One region of the Photobacterium kasasachensis genome, then DNA from elsewhere that is predicted to be linked to it. Evidence: riboswitches for the same ligand, from Rfam matches in the RefSeq annotation. Region 1 holds a riboswitch; each other region holds the start of a gene.

Region 1 (4,540 bases):
ATCGTCTTGCTTCAGGACCAAGGACTCTCTTTGTCTGATGTCACGGCCAAGCTGCAAGAGCGTCATAAATAAGCCGGATTTAGATAACCAAAGCCCTTCCGAACGGGTTCCGTTAGCGGCGCAGAAATAACAAAGCCTGAGTCCATGACTCAGGCTTTTTCAAATCGACTGTTTGTTTCAACAGGAATTAGCGGCCAAGCGCTTCTTTATAATGCTTGCGGCAAACAGACACATATCGGTCATTACCACCAATTTCGACCTGATCACCATCGGCTATCGCACGGCCGGTTTCATCCTGTCGGATCACCATATTGGCTTTTCGGCCACAGTGGCAAATAGTTTTCAGCTCGACCAGCTTATCGGCCCATGACAGCAAGTATTTGCTTCCCTCGAACAATTCACCACGGAAATCACTGCGCAGGCCGTAACACAAGACAGGAATATGCATTTTATCCACTACCTCGGTCAACTGATATACCTGCTCTTTGGTGAGGAACTGGCACTCATCAATTAATACACAGTCGATTTTATTCGTTGCATGAATATCCTGAAGCTTACAGTACAAATCATCCTTCGAATTAAACAGTTCAGCATCTTCCTGTAGCCCGATACGCGAACTCACCCTGCCTTTGCCGTAGCGGTCATCGATAGCAGCGGTAAAGATCACCGGAGTCATTCCACGCTCACGATAGTTAAAAGATGACTGTAATAACGTCGTTGACTTACCCGCATTCATTGCCGAGTAATAGAAATACATCTGGGCCATAAGGCTCCCCGTCCAAGCGCAAAAAAACTGCCGAAATGCTACAGAAAACGGCACCGAATTAAAAGCGTCAGCATCAATGAAAAGGTAACAAATACTAAGCGGAAGATAAGAAAAAAGCCTGCAATCACATTGCAGGCTTTTCATCAAAACAGAAGCTGGAAGTTATTAGCTTTTCATATTAGCGGCCAGCGCTGAAGGGCGACGAGACAGCCACATCAGCAGCAGACAAACCAGGATAAAGGTAATTGTTGCTGCCATGAATGCCACAGCCATCGAGCTGGTCAAACCCAGCACTAGGAAGCCGACTGTCGATACCACCGCCACGGCTACAGCATATGGTAGCTGCGTTGCAACGTGGTCAATATGGTGACAGCGTGCACCGGTTGAAGACAGAATTGTCGTATCCGAGATTGGCGAACAGTGGTCACCAAACACCGAACCGGCCAGTACTGCGCCCAGCATCGGCAACATCAGAGCAATCTCAGTCGCTCCCGCCAAGTCACCGGCGATAGGCAGCATAATACCGAATGTCCCCCAAGAGGTACCGGTCGAGAACGCCATCAGACCTGCCAGCAGGAACAGGATTGCCGGAAGTAGCATCGGGTTGATATTGCCCTGCACCAAGGTCGAGAGGTATTTACCCGTTGCCATATCGCTGATCACGCTACCGATACTCCAGGCAAACAACAAGATCAGGATGGCACCAAACATTGACTTCGCACCAATCCACATCGTACTGGTAACATCAGCCATTGGCAGACGCTGGCGCAATACTGGTACTAGCGCAGCCAGCAGACCAACAGTACCGCCGTATACCAGCGACATACCAACATCGGTATTTTCAAACGCGCCCAGAATATTAAAGGCAAGACCGTCGGCAGCCAGCGCCTGGTAACCGGTGAAGATCATAAAGAAGAAGGTCGCGAAGATCAGGGCAACAATTGGCATGATCAAATCGGATACACGGCCCTTATCGCTTTCTTCAATTTCCAGCTCGTCATTCAGATCCTTTGCCTGGCTGTCATCATCGCCGTCGTCAAAGCCATGACCATGGCTCGCCTGAAGTTCATGCTTCTTCATTGCACCGATATCCAGCTGGAACCAGGCCACAACAAATACCATTAATAGTGCAAAGACCGCATAGAAGTTCATTGGAGCAAGCTGAATAAATGCACTTAATGCTGAATATTCAGTGATGCCATGTGAAACCAGAATACCGCCAATCAGGGTAATAATATAAGCACCCCAGCTGGATGCCGGCATCAGCACACACATCGGAGCAGCCGTTGAGTCGAGAATATAGGCCAGTTTTGCACGGGACACATAAAAGCGGTCAGTTACCGGACGGGAAATCGAGCCCACTGCCAAGCTATTAAAATAGTCATCGACAAAAATGAATACACCCAGAAAAGCAGCCAGCAGCTTAGCGCCACGTTTGCTTTTAATTTTGGTCTGCGCCCACTCGGCAAACGCACGGGTACCGCCCGAGAGCGTCAATAATGCCGTCGTCATCCCCAGTAAAATAAGGAAGGCGACGATACTCATATTCCAGCTATTAATTGCTCCGTCATCAATGAAAAGTCCCTTCACTGTGGTACCGACATATCCTGCCGTTGCACCAAAGGAGAAGTCAGTCAATAACAATGAGCCGAGAAGGACACCAACGCCTAATGAAATCAAAACGCGGCGAGTTAAAATCGCTAGACCTAACGCCACCAATGGCGGTAGAAGCGAAATAGAAGAATGGGAAAAATCTACAATGTTCATGATCTCAATAACAACCGATTTTGGTTGGAGATCTACTGCTGAACACGACAATGTCGCGAGAAAAGAGCATAAGAAGAGGATGTTACCTTTTCCGACCCCACAGTAGCGCTCCATAGTTAATGTAATTATATACTATGGCAGTGTTGCCCCTATTCGGTGACAACCCCAGCAAGAAGGAGTGATAATCCTTACTTACTTCGGCATTGGCTCCTTTTGCAGATCATCATTGGAATCACCCTCCAACCTGCTACTTATAGACAATGCGCCTCTACCCTTAGTCAAGGAATGGCTAATTCTACGGGATAGCGATTCATTTGCAACAACTTCAAGTGAAAAAATTAACACGAATAGTGAATAATCTTGCTCGCATGCCGAAAAAACAACCAACTATCGAGCCTCTATATTGCCCCAATATGAAATAGCACGCACTTAATTATTCTGATCAATACCACTATTCTCTTGATTAATTGCACTAACAGCATGGGTTAGATGTTATTACAAATGAGATTATTTGAACCCAATTAGAAAAATTTCAAATAGAGAGTGGATATTTTATTTGGCATCAGGGTATTAAAAGTATTATTATTGCAATTATTGATTTGAGACTGCTATTATTATTTAAAATAGTTTTAGGCCAACAGGAAATTAAAAATGTCTGATGCAATGAAAGCGCTGTTAAACCTACGTAGCCTTCGCGCTCTTTCTCGTGAATATACTCTAGAACAACTTCAAGAAGCTCTAGAGAAACTACAAACTGTCGTTACTGAACGTGAAGAAGCTGAAGCTGAAGAACGTGCAAAAGAAAATGAACGTAACGAGAAACTGGCTCAGTACCGTGAAATGCTTCTAGCTGACGGCATCGACCCGGAAGAATTACTGGCAACACTAAGCAAAGCTCCTAAAGCAAAACGTGCTGCTCGTCCTGCTAAATATAAATTCCTTGATGAAAACGGCGAAGAAAAAACTTGGACAGGTCAAGGCCGTACACCAAGTGCACTGAAGAAAGCACTTGATGAAGGCAAATCTCTAGAAGAGTTCGAAATCAAATAAACGCTGAATATAAGCTGAACAAAAGCCTGGAATAATTCCAGGCTTTTTTGTATCTGGCCTTCGCAGACATGCCTGTCATGCCTCCCTATAAAGGGCTAGCTGCTGGGCGGAAATCAAATACCATTCATTGAATTAATAACTCTGACGATAGAACTCAGCGTGTTTTATCAAAGATAAAAAAGCCAGACATTATGTCTGGCTTTCTTTTCAACCTTATCGTATTTGATCAGCCAAGTGGCTAACAGCGAGCGCAAAATAATGTGATCGATTCCACTTTAGCAACGTCTGGTAATTTCCGTATACCAAGTATGCCCTGCCATGATTATCATCGGGTTGAATAAGCCAAGCTTTAATATCAGCCTTGGGTAGAGACTGCCCGTTTAATCTTCTGACACCTAGCTGTTGCCATTCTGCCAGAGGACGACCTTTATCCTTTTCAATACCCAGAAGTGACTCATCTATACCATTCGGTATTTTCACCTGCCGTCCCCAGGTATATTTATCATCCCAGCCTGACTTGCTCAGATAATTGGCTGCCGAGGCAAATACATCTGCCTCCGTGTTCCAAATATCAATGCGACCATCATTATTTCCATCGACCGCATAGGCTAAAAATGACGTCGGCATAAACTGAGGCTGCCCCATCGCTCCCGCCCAGGAACCTTTCATCTTCGCTGGGGTGATATGTCCGGCATCCAAAATTTCTAGCGCCGCCATCACCTGGCCACGGAAAAAAGCTTCTCGGCGCCCTTCATAAGCTAATGTAGAGAGCGCTTCAATCACATTGTAATTTCCCATCAGACGACCGAAGTTACTTTCTACGCCCCACAGGGCGACAATAAACCTTGGCTGTACGCCCAGCTGCCGACCAATTTTATCCAATGCCGTTTTGTGCTTCCGATATAACTGGTTTGCTTGCTTAACTTTCCATTCCGGAACTGCCCGGGGGATATATTC
Region 2 (4,540 bases), on a different contig from region 1:
CGAGTGAGGCAACGCCAATTCTGAGCCATACTGCTCCGGATACAGATAAGTAAACACACTAGCCTGCAGCGACGAAATAACCCAGCTTCTCCTCAAATCAAAACGGCTACCGTAGTAGCCGTTTTGCTAAATTGCGCAATCGCGAAAGGGATTACTTCAGTGTCGTTTCCAGGGCTTTCAGACACAAAGCCACATTTTCACTACGGGCGGCATACCCCATCAAGCCTATACGCCAAGCTTTACCGGCCAACGCGCCAAGGCCTGCACCAATTTCCAGGTTATAACGCTCAAGCAAGGTCTTGCGTACTAGGGCATCATCCACCCCATCCGGAATATGCACCGCATTCAGTTGCGGCAGACGACTGGCTTCATCAACCACAAACTCGATACCTAGCTTTTCCAGTCCCTCGCGAAGCTCCAGATGAACATCCTTATGGCGCTGCCAGGCATTTTTCAGTCCTTCATTCTGTAACAGAACAAGCGCCTCATGCAGCGCATACAGGCTATTGACCGGCGCGGTATGGTGATAGCTGCGCTTACCCTCTCCACTCCAGTATCCTAGTACCAGGCTTTGATCCAGGAACCAGCTTTGTACCGGTGTCTTACGGCTTTGGATCTTATCGACAGCACTCTGCGAAAAGGTCAGCGGCGACAAACCCGGCACACATGACAGGCACTTCTGGCTGCCAGAATAAACCGCATCAAGCTGCCACTCATCCACCAGCAGAGGCACCCCACCCAGAGAAGTCACCGCATCGACAATCGTTAAGCAATCATGCTGCCTGGCAAGCTTGGCAATCGCCTCGGCATCAGTCAGGGCTCCGGTAGATGTTTCGGCATGGACGAAGGCAACAATTTTGGCATCCGGATTAGCCGCCAGTGCCTGCTCAACCAAGCTCGGATCTACCGGCTCGCCCCAAGTATTGTCCACCATAACCGCGACGCCGCCACAGCGCTCGACATTCTCGCGCATCCGCTCACCAAACACACCGTTACGGCAGACAATCACTTTGTCGCCAGGCTCAACCAGGTTAACGAAACAAGCTTCCATCCCGGCACTACCCGGAGCAGAAACGGCAATTGTAAAAGTATTCTGAGTCTGGAAGGCATACTGCAACAACTGCTTCAGCTCATCCATCATGCCGATAAACAGAGGGTCCAGGTGGCCGATCGTAGGACGACTCAACGCCTGTAGTACCTGCGGGTAAATATCAGATGGGCCGGGGCCCATTAATGTTCTTTGTGGCGGATAAAAACTACCGATTGTCATTATTGTATCTCCCTTATATAAGAGTTCGGTGATTCCCTGAAGAGCTGTGTAGGGTGCAATGCTATGCCAGCGAAAGACTCAGTCACTCGCTCACTGATGTCGTATCAGTTGGCCTTAGCGCAGATAACCAGTATTAAAGGAATTTCATTTCGAAGCAAGTCATGCGGCGAAAGCATAAAAATTGCCCGACAGGATTATTGCAATTTATTTGCATAATTTCCCACACAAGCATTGACAAACGAGCAACAAATTCGCTTCAATGGAGATCGTTTTTTGTTCATCCTGATGGCAGGAATACCATCAGGTAAAAACAGAAGAGGAGCGTTACCCAGGTATCTATGTTGCGGGGCCCCACCCCAAGGCAGCATAAGAGAGGGGGAGTAACGCCGAGATACTGCCGGACAGGGGGCCTGCAGTATCGGCCACGAAGGTTGAATCCTTCTGGCTGTCACCTTTCTCGAGTGAAAGGTGGGGAGCTTCTGGTTGTAGCGCTATCAATACGTCTCGCCTATCTGCTCTCCTGACAATTGGACGTCGGGAAATATCCTCCCGAGTAAATTCCCTATTTTTCGTTATAATTTTACTGTTATTGGGAGACTTGCTTTGAGCCCTGTAGATAATCATGCCACAGCCCTGACTGTCGCAAAGTTTGGTGGAACCAGCGTTGCCGATTTTACGGCGATGAGCCGTAGCGCCGCCATCATCAAACATAACCCAGCCGCCCGTATCGTGTTAATCAGTGCATGCTCTGGTGTAACCAACCTGCTTGTCGAGCTGGCCAATGGAGTGACTGAACCTGACCGTCGCCAGCAACTATTGACCCGACTAGGCCAAATACATCACAACGTGCTCAGCGAACTGCAATCGCCAGAGAGCGTGGTTTCAGAAATTGATAGCTTAGTTGATTCAGTGTCTACGCTAGCAGAACAAGCAGCCTCGCAACCAAGCGTGCAGCTGACTGACCAACTGGTTTCTCACGGTGAATTACTATCCACCCATCTGTTTACCCAAATTCTCAATGAAATGGATGTCGACTCTGTACGTTTCGATATTCGTGACATCATGCGAACAGACAGCCAGTTCGGAAAAGCCATCCCGCAACCTGAAGCGATTCGCCAGCTTGCTGCGGACAAACTACAGCCGCTGCTGGAAAATCAGGTTGTGATCTCACAGGGCTTCATTGGCTCGGACAGCAAGGGACAGACGACAACTTTGGGCCGTGGGGGCAGTGACTACAGTGCAGCTCTGGTCGCCGAAGCTGTTGACGCCTCTACACTGGAAATTTGGACCGATGTTCCGGGAATGTACACCACCGATCCCCGTATAGCCGCAGCCGCCAAGCCAATAAAGGAAATCAGCTTTAGCGAAGCCTCGGAAATGGCCAACTTCGGTGCCAAGATCCTCCATCCATCAACCCTGGTACCGGCTGTACGCCAGCAAATCCCGGTATTTATCGGCTCGTCCAAAGCACCGGAGCAAGGTGGCACATGGATCCGTGAAAACGTTGATGACGCGCCGCTATTTCGGGCATTGGCCCTGCGTTGCAACCAAACAATGGTGACACTGACAAGCCTGAATATGTTCCACGCCTATGGCTTCCTGGCCGAAGTGTTCCGTATACTCGCCGAGCACAAGGTATCTGTCGATCTCATCACGACTTCAGAGGTGAGTGTCTCGCTAACACTGGATCAGACCGATACCGGCGGCGGCGCACCGACCCTGCCGCCGAAAGCCGTTGAAGCGCTAAGCGAACTGTGCCGGGTCGAGGTTGAACAAGGCTTATGTCTCGTGGCGCTTATCGGCAATCAAATGAGCAGCACAAAGGGCTCGGCCAAGCAAATATTCGGGACATTGGAAGACTATAACCTGCGTATGATCTGCTATGGTGCCAGCCCGCACAATCTTTGCTTCCTCGTTAAGGAACAAGATGCCAAGTCAGTCGTGAAAGCGCTGCATCAGAAGATTTTCGAGTAGATCCTCACTGAGTCTTAACTACGAACAGGGCGCCAAACGGCGCCCTGTTTATTTCACTATCGATACAGCATTATAGGTTTGGCCCCAGCCATTTTTCAGCTTCAACCAGATCCCAGCCTTTGCGCTCGGCATAACTGTCACGCTGATCACCTTGTATCTGTGCCACAGCAAAATAACGCGTATCCGGATGTGAGAAATACCAGCCCGATACGGCCGCTCCCGGCCACATCGCAAAGCTTTCAGTCAACTTCATTCCGGTGTTTGACTCAACATCCAGCAGCTTCCAAATCTCCCCTTTTTCCGTATGCTCCGGACAGGCAGGATAGCCGGGCGCAGGACGAATACCCTGGTACTTCTCGCGGATCAAATCCTCATTATTCAGGTTCTCATCAGCCGCGTAGCCCCAGATTTCTTTGCGCACTATTTTATGCATATACTCGGCAAATGCCTCTGCCAGACGATCGGCTACCGCCTGGATCATAATAGCGTTGTAATCATCGCCCTTGGCCTTGAATTGATCCGCAATCTCATATTCACCGATCCCGCCAGTGACCGCAAACGCACCAATCCAGTCTGCCTTTCCGCTTTCTTTCGGGGCAATATAATCTGACAGGCAGTAGTTTGGCCCTTTGGGCTTTTTCGTCTGCTGGCGTAGGCCATGCAAAGTCGTCAACACCTCGGTACGAGACTCATCGGTGTAAACTTCAATGTCATCACCAATATTATTGGCAGGGAACAACCCACAGACCCCGTTGGCCTTGATCATGCCGGTCTGCTCAATCTCGTCCAGTAGCTTATTGGCATCGTCAAACAAACGCTGCGCTTCTTCGCCAACAACTTCATGTCTCAAAATTGTCGGGTATTTACCACTGAGCGACCAGGTCATGAAGAACGGGGTCCAATCGATATATTCACGCAACGTAGACACAGGGAAATCTGTGAATGTATGGATCCCGCCCTTTGCCGGAACTGGAGGCTGATAGGCCGCCCAGTCAATGTTCACCTTATTGGCACGGGCTTCTTCCAGGGTGACAGGCGCGGTACGCGGTTTTTTACGCGCATGTTGATCCCGTACCACCACATACTCTTTATCCAAACGTTCGACAAACGCAGGGCGCTGTTCATCAGAAAGCAGTGCCGAGCAAACGCCGACCGCCCGTGACGCATTCGAGACATAGACAACCGGCGCATGGTAATTCTCTTCGATTTTCACCGCAGTATGTGCCTTGGAGGTTGTTGCCCCGCCAATCAACAACGGGAGATCAAACCCCTGGCGCTCCATCTCTTTAGCTACAT
Region 3 (4,540 bases), on a different contig from region 1:
ACGGCTTTACCAACAGTCCAAGTTCGGGGGTAGTCTTTGTTACGTTGAAGCCTTTTGCGGAGCGTCAGGAAGAGCACCTGTCGGGGAATGCCATTGCCTGGGCGCTTAACGGTAAGTTCTCGAGCATTCAAGATGCCTTTATTGCGATCTTCCCGCCGCCACCGGTGAATGGTTTGGGGAATATCGGCGGCTTCCGGCTACAGATCCAAGATAAAGGAAATCTGGGGTACGAGGAGCTCTATGCCGTCACCCAGCAAGTGATCATGAAAGCCTGGCAGGCGCCGGAGCTGACAGGTGCATTTACCAGTTTTCAGGTGAATACGCCGCAAATTGATGTTGAAGTGAACCGTGAAAAAGCGAAAATGCAGGGTGTCTCGGTGGATGACATATTTGCCACGATGCAGATTAACCTTGGCTCACTGTATGTGAATGACTTCAACAAGTTCGGTCGCAACTATCAGGTTAATGTCCAATCACAGGATAGCTTCCGACAGGAGCCCGAGCAGATTGCTCAGTTGAAAGTGCGCAATGCCAGTGGCGATATGATCCCGCTGGGATCGTTTATTTCGGTTCATCATTCAGCTGGTCCGGATCGTGTCATGCACTATAACGGATTTACGACCGCAGAGGTGAATGCGTCTCCGGCTCCAGGATTCAGCTCCGGTCAGGCTCAGGCCGCAATGGAGAAAATTCTGGCAGAAACACTGCCACATGGCATGAGCTATGAGTGGACGGAACTGGCCTATCAGCAACAGCTGGCTGGTAATACGGCGATGTATGTTTTCCCGTTGGTTGTACTGTTGGTCTTTTTGGTGCTGGCTGCACAGTACGAGAGCCTGAGCTTGCCGCTGGCCATCATTTTGATTGTACCGATGACCTTATTGTCGGCTATTACCGGCGTGATCATCTATGGCGGTGACAACAATATCTTCACCCAGATTGGCTTTATTGTTCTGGTGGGTTTGGCTACGAAGAATGCGATTTTGATTGTCGAATTTGCCCGCGAGAAGGAACATGAAGGGTTTACCGTAAGGGAAGCTATCCTTGAAGCCAGCCATCAGCGCTTAAGACCGATCCTGATGACCTCGATAGCCTTCATTATGGGGGTACTGCCGATGGTGATTTCGACAGGTGCCGGTGCAGAAATGCGCCAGGCGATGGGGGTTGCGGTGTTCTCCGGCATGATTGGTGTCACTATCTTTGGTCTGTTGCTGACGCCGGTATTCTATGTGCTGATACGCAAATATTTAGGAAGGGCCTCCCTGAATAAAGCAGAAGAGAAAAGTAAAGTTGGGCCTGACGGAGTGATTGAGGCGAGCTAAATGGATATGTTCAGATACTGTTTGATTGCATCGGCATTGTTACTGACAGCATGTAGTTGGGTAGGGGGTGATTGTGATCCGCCTGAGATATTTGCGAGTGATTTGGCCCGCATTCAAATGCGCTCGTTAGAGCAGCACTTGTGGCAAGTTGGTGATATTGAAGCCGGCACGTTACCGAACCAGCGTATTGATGGTGGACCTCAGGATTATCGACTACTGCAGGTTGGTATGAGAGGGCAAGTACATGAGGATGATAATTGCCAGAGTGACACGCCAGTTCAACTGACGGTTGGTTCAGGGTGGATTATTGAACCGATTGGAACCAGTTTGTGTGACTATGATCCTAACAGTACTGAACACCTGGCGAGTGTCGATAGCTTATAACGGCTAGATTTTTAATCAGCAACGGGGAAGCTCCTTTATAGGTGCTTCCCCGTTTTTTATTAGATATTTGCTACCCACCGATTAACAGCAGCATCTGCTTCCAGAAGCGGGGTTAGCTCCTGTAACTCTTCACTGTAAAGAGGAGGGCGAAGCTCAGCACTCGCAATGCGCCCCTGACGTTTCATTAATGCTTTCACCGGAATTGGGTTTGCGGCGCAAAACAGGCTATTCCCCGCTTGTTGCCACAAGGTTTTGAAACTTGGTTCGGATTGGTTAGCGTCGCTAGCAAGATCAAGGCTCTGTCTGACATAGCGTGCAGTGGCTTCTGGCCAGGCATTGGCAGCCACAGAAACGAGGCCGCATGCGCCTTTGGCAATAAAATCAACGAGCAGGCCGTCATCACCACAGAAGAACTCGAGCGATGGTGCAGAGTGGTAATAGCGACTGAATATATCGGCACTCCCGCTGGCTTCTTTCACAGCCCAGGTATTGGTATGCTCTGCAAGCTGCCCCAGTACTTGCTCATCGAGAGCGACACCGGTACGAGAAGGCACGTTGTAAATCATACACGGCCAGTTGCTGGCATCAAGCAGGCTGCTAAACCATTTTCGCTGACTGGTTGCGCCGGGCTTTGCATAAAGTGGCACGGGTAAGAGCAGGGCATCAATTGGATAATCTTTCAGGAAATCCAGCCACTGTAGCTGCTGGTGTAGCTGAAAACCGCCGACACCAACCATTAAAGGTACAGAAAGTGACATATCACAAACATGCCGGACAATGGCTTGTTGCTCGTCTTGGGTCATTGCCAGTGCTTCGCCGGTACTGCCTAGCAGTAGGATCCCGTTCCCGGCGGTGTCTTGTTCCTTGGCGAGTTGGCTCAGGGTTGCAAAATCAATAGACTCGTCAGGCAGGAACGGAGTGATGAGGGCCGTCCATAATGTAGTCTGTTGCAAGCGTTCATTCCCGTAAGCGGGAGTTGTAGTGTGATTAGGCATCTCTTGTCCGAACTTGTTGCTATCCGTAAAGAGAGCTTGGTATTGCGAAGGCGCCAGGGGCTAGAGGCCACAAGAAAGGCGATAAAACACAAACACCAGAAGCTCTCCACCATAGGTGACAGTCCTGGGGATTCAGCCCCAGCAACCGATAAGTATTACTTCCAAACGCAAACCTATCTCGGCGTTAATCCCCCCTTATCTGCTGTCATTGGTATTTGGATACCTCGAACAGACTCCCTGGTTAACGCACCTCTTCTGATCCCATCATTTCGGGATGCCTTGATTCAAACATCTAACATGGCAATGTGTCAATAATGTTGTGAATATTTATGCAGAAAGAGTTTGATAAGCCGTCAGGGTGCTCGAATATACAGACTAAGAGGGCACAAAAAAGGCGCTACGTACTCGGTAGCGCCGATGCATATATTAAGGACGGGTAGGTGAGATAGTCAATGGTTCAAATGTGGCAATGGCGTTTCCACCAGCTCCCGGATGATCAACATACGAGGTATCTTGCATTAACGTATAGTAAACATCGACATAGTCATCATCATTAACTAGCAGGCCATCAGGAATGGCGGCAATGATCTTGCCTGTAATTTGCGGAATGATGGCATAAGCCTGAACCTCAGGATCCGGGATCATTTTTAGCACTTCTTCCGCTACTTTTACGAGTAATTTAGCCAGTTCTTTATAATCCGTTCCGTCATCCTGCTCCATTAAAATCATGTCGGCAGCGCCCCAGCGGTAGCGAGACCAGTGGATGGCAATCTGGTTCGGATAGTAATCCTTGTTGTCATAATCGAGGTACGGCATTTCAATCAAGTCGAGTGTCGGTTCGTCTCGGCTTGGGTTAACACCGGTAACAATGGCATAGACTTCGGCCTTGCCGGAAATCCATGGTTCCTCATCATCCGCCAAGCGAATCTTTTTGATTGCGGTTGTTGAGATTGGCGACGCTGAGCTGGTTCCAAAACTGGACTTAAGCTGTGTTTGCTGGACGGTATCGCTGTCACCCTGTATTACAGCAGGCTGACCCAGTTTTTGCATCTCAGCTTGCATTGCCTGCAGACCTGCTTTTAGCTCTTTAGCACTGTTGTTGTCGACAACAAACACAGGCACGTCAGGCATTTTGTACGCATCAAGCTGATGAAGCTGCCCGTAGATGTCGTAGGCTTCGATATATTGCCATGATTCATCATCACCTTTTGGCTCAAAGGCGAACAAAGGGCTCATGCCGTCTTTCCATTCTTGTACCATGGACTTGTCAGCAAGTCTTACTTCAAGTAGTTCATCTGTATAGGCAGAAACGCCTTTCATCGTCCTTATACTGGTATCGGCTTTGTACATTTGCTGGGTAAAAGACGACTCAGGTTCTTCGATTAGCAGTGTTGATAGCGAAATTGTTAGGTTCTGATCAGAGATTTGAGATTTAAGGGTTTGTTCAATATCTGCGTAACTGGTACTCAGCTGTTTAGCCAGCCCCTGTTTGTGCTGTGCAATGACTTCGGCATTTTGATTGGGAGATTGATTGGTAGCCTGTTCATCAGACTGGCACCCAGCCACAGTCAAAGCGAGTAATAAGCATATTGGTGTTATTTTTTTCATTGTATGCCTCTGGATAGTTTCTATTGTGTATAGAGCTAAAGCTCTATGGTTAATAGTCCGTCATGGCATAGGTCAATTCAATATAATCTCAAAAACAAAGCAAATTATTGCTGACAAGATCAAATACAGCGCCCTTCAATGGCTGGTTCTTCACCCAGATGTCACACTGAGCGTGGTTTGGCAAAACCGTTGTATTCTTTAAGGGCAGGAAGCCTAAAGGCTTTAGGCTTC

What was found. A riboswitch is a leader RNA that binds a small molecule or an ion and turns the genes downstream of it on or off. The one in region 1 is predicted to bind lysine.
Region 2: linked by a shared signal. The riboswitch ahead of lysC (lysine-sensitive aspartokinase 3) and the one ahead of L4D19_RS08610 (Na+/H+ antiporter NhaC family protein) in region 1 are both predicted to bind lysine.
Region 3: linked by a shared signal. The riboswitch ahead of dapA (4-hydroxy-tetrahydrodipicolinate synthase) and the one ahead of L4D19_RS08610 (Na+/H+ antiporter NhaC family protein) in region 1 are both predicted to bind lysine.

Annotation. Positions count from the first base shown of each region.
Region 1 covers NZ_JAKJSH010000006.1:192,377-196,916, reverse strand. Annotated here, with positions in the region: gene hisIE (bifunctional phosphoribosyl-AMP cyclohydrolase/phosphoribosyl-ATP diphosphatase HisIE) at 1-72, shown strand, start outside; gene L4D19_RS08615 (thymidine kinase) at 188-766, opposite strand; gene L4D19_RS08610 (Na+/H+ antiporter NhaC family protein) at 932-2,533, opposite strand; lysine riboswitch at 2,629-2,812, opposite strand; gene L4D19_RS08605 (H-NS family histone-like protein) at 3,185-3,583, shown strand; gene L4D19_RS08600 (lytic murein transglycosylase) at 3,797-4,540, opposite strand, start outside.
Region 2 covers NZ_JAKJSH010000027.1:6,092-10,631, reverse strand. Annotated here, with positions in the region: gene L4D19_RS26535 (PglL family O-oligosaccharyltransferase) at 1-53, shown strand, start outside; gene L4D19_RS26530 (pyridoxal-phosphate-dependent aminotransferase family protein) at 152-1,270, opposite strand; lysine riboswitch at 1,577-1,757, shown strand; gene lysC (lysine-sensitive aspartokinase 3) at 1,874-3,244, shown strand; gene metH (methionine synthase) at 3,315-4,540, opposite strand, start outside.
Region 3 covers NZ_JAKJSH010000029.1:36,714-41,253, reverse strand. Annotated here, with positions in the region: gene L4D19_RS27340 (efflux RND transporter permease subunit) at 1-1,322, shown strand, start outside; gene L4D19_RS27335 (hypothetical protein) at 1,323-1,706, shown strand; gene dapA (4-hydroxy-tetrahydrodipicolinate synthase) at 1,766-2,659, opposite strand; lysine riboswitch at 2,793-2,964, opposite strand; gene L4D19_RS27325 (DUF3103 domain-containing protein) at 3,128-4,309, opposite strand.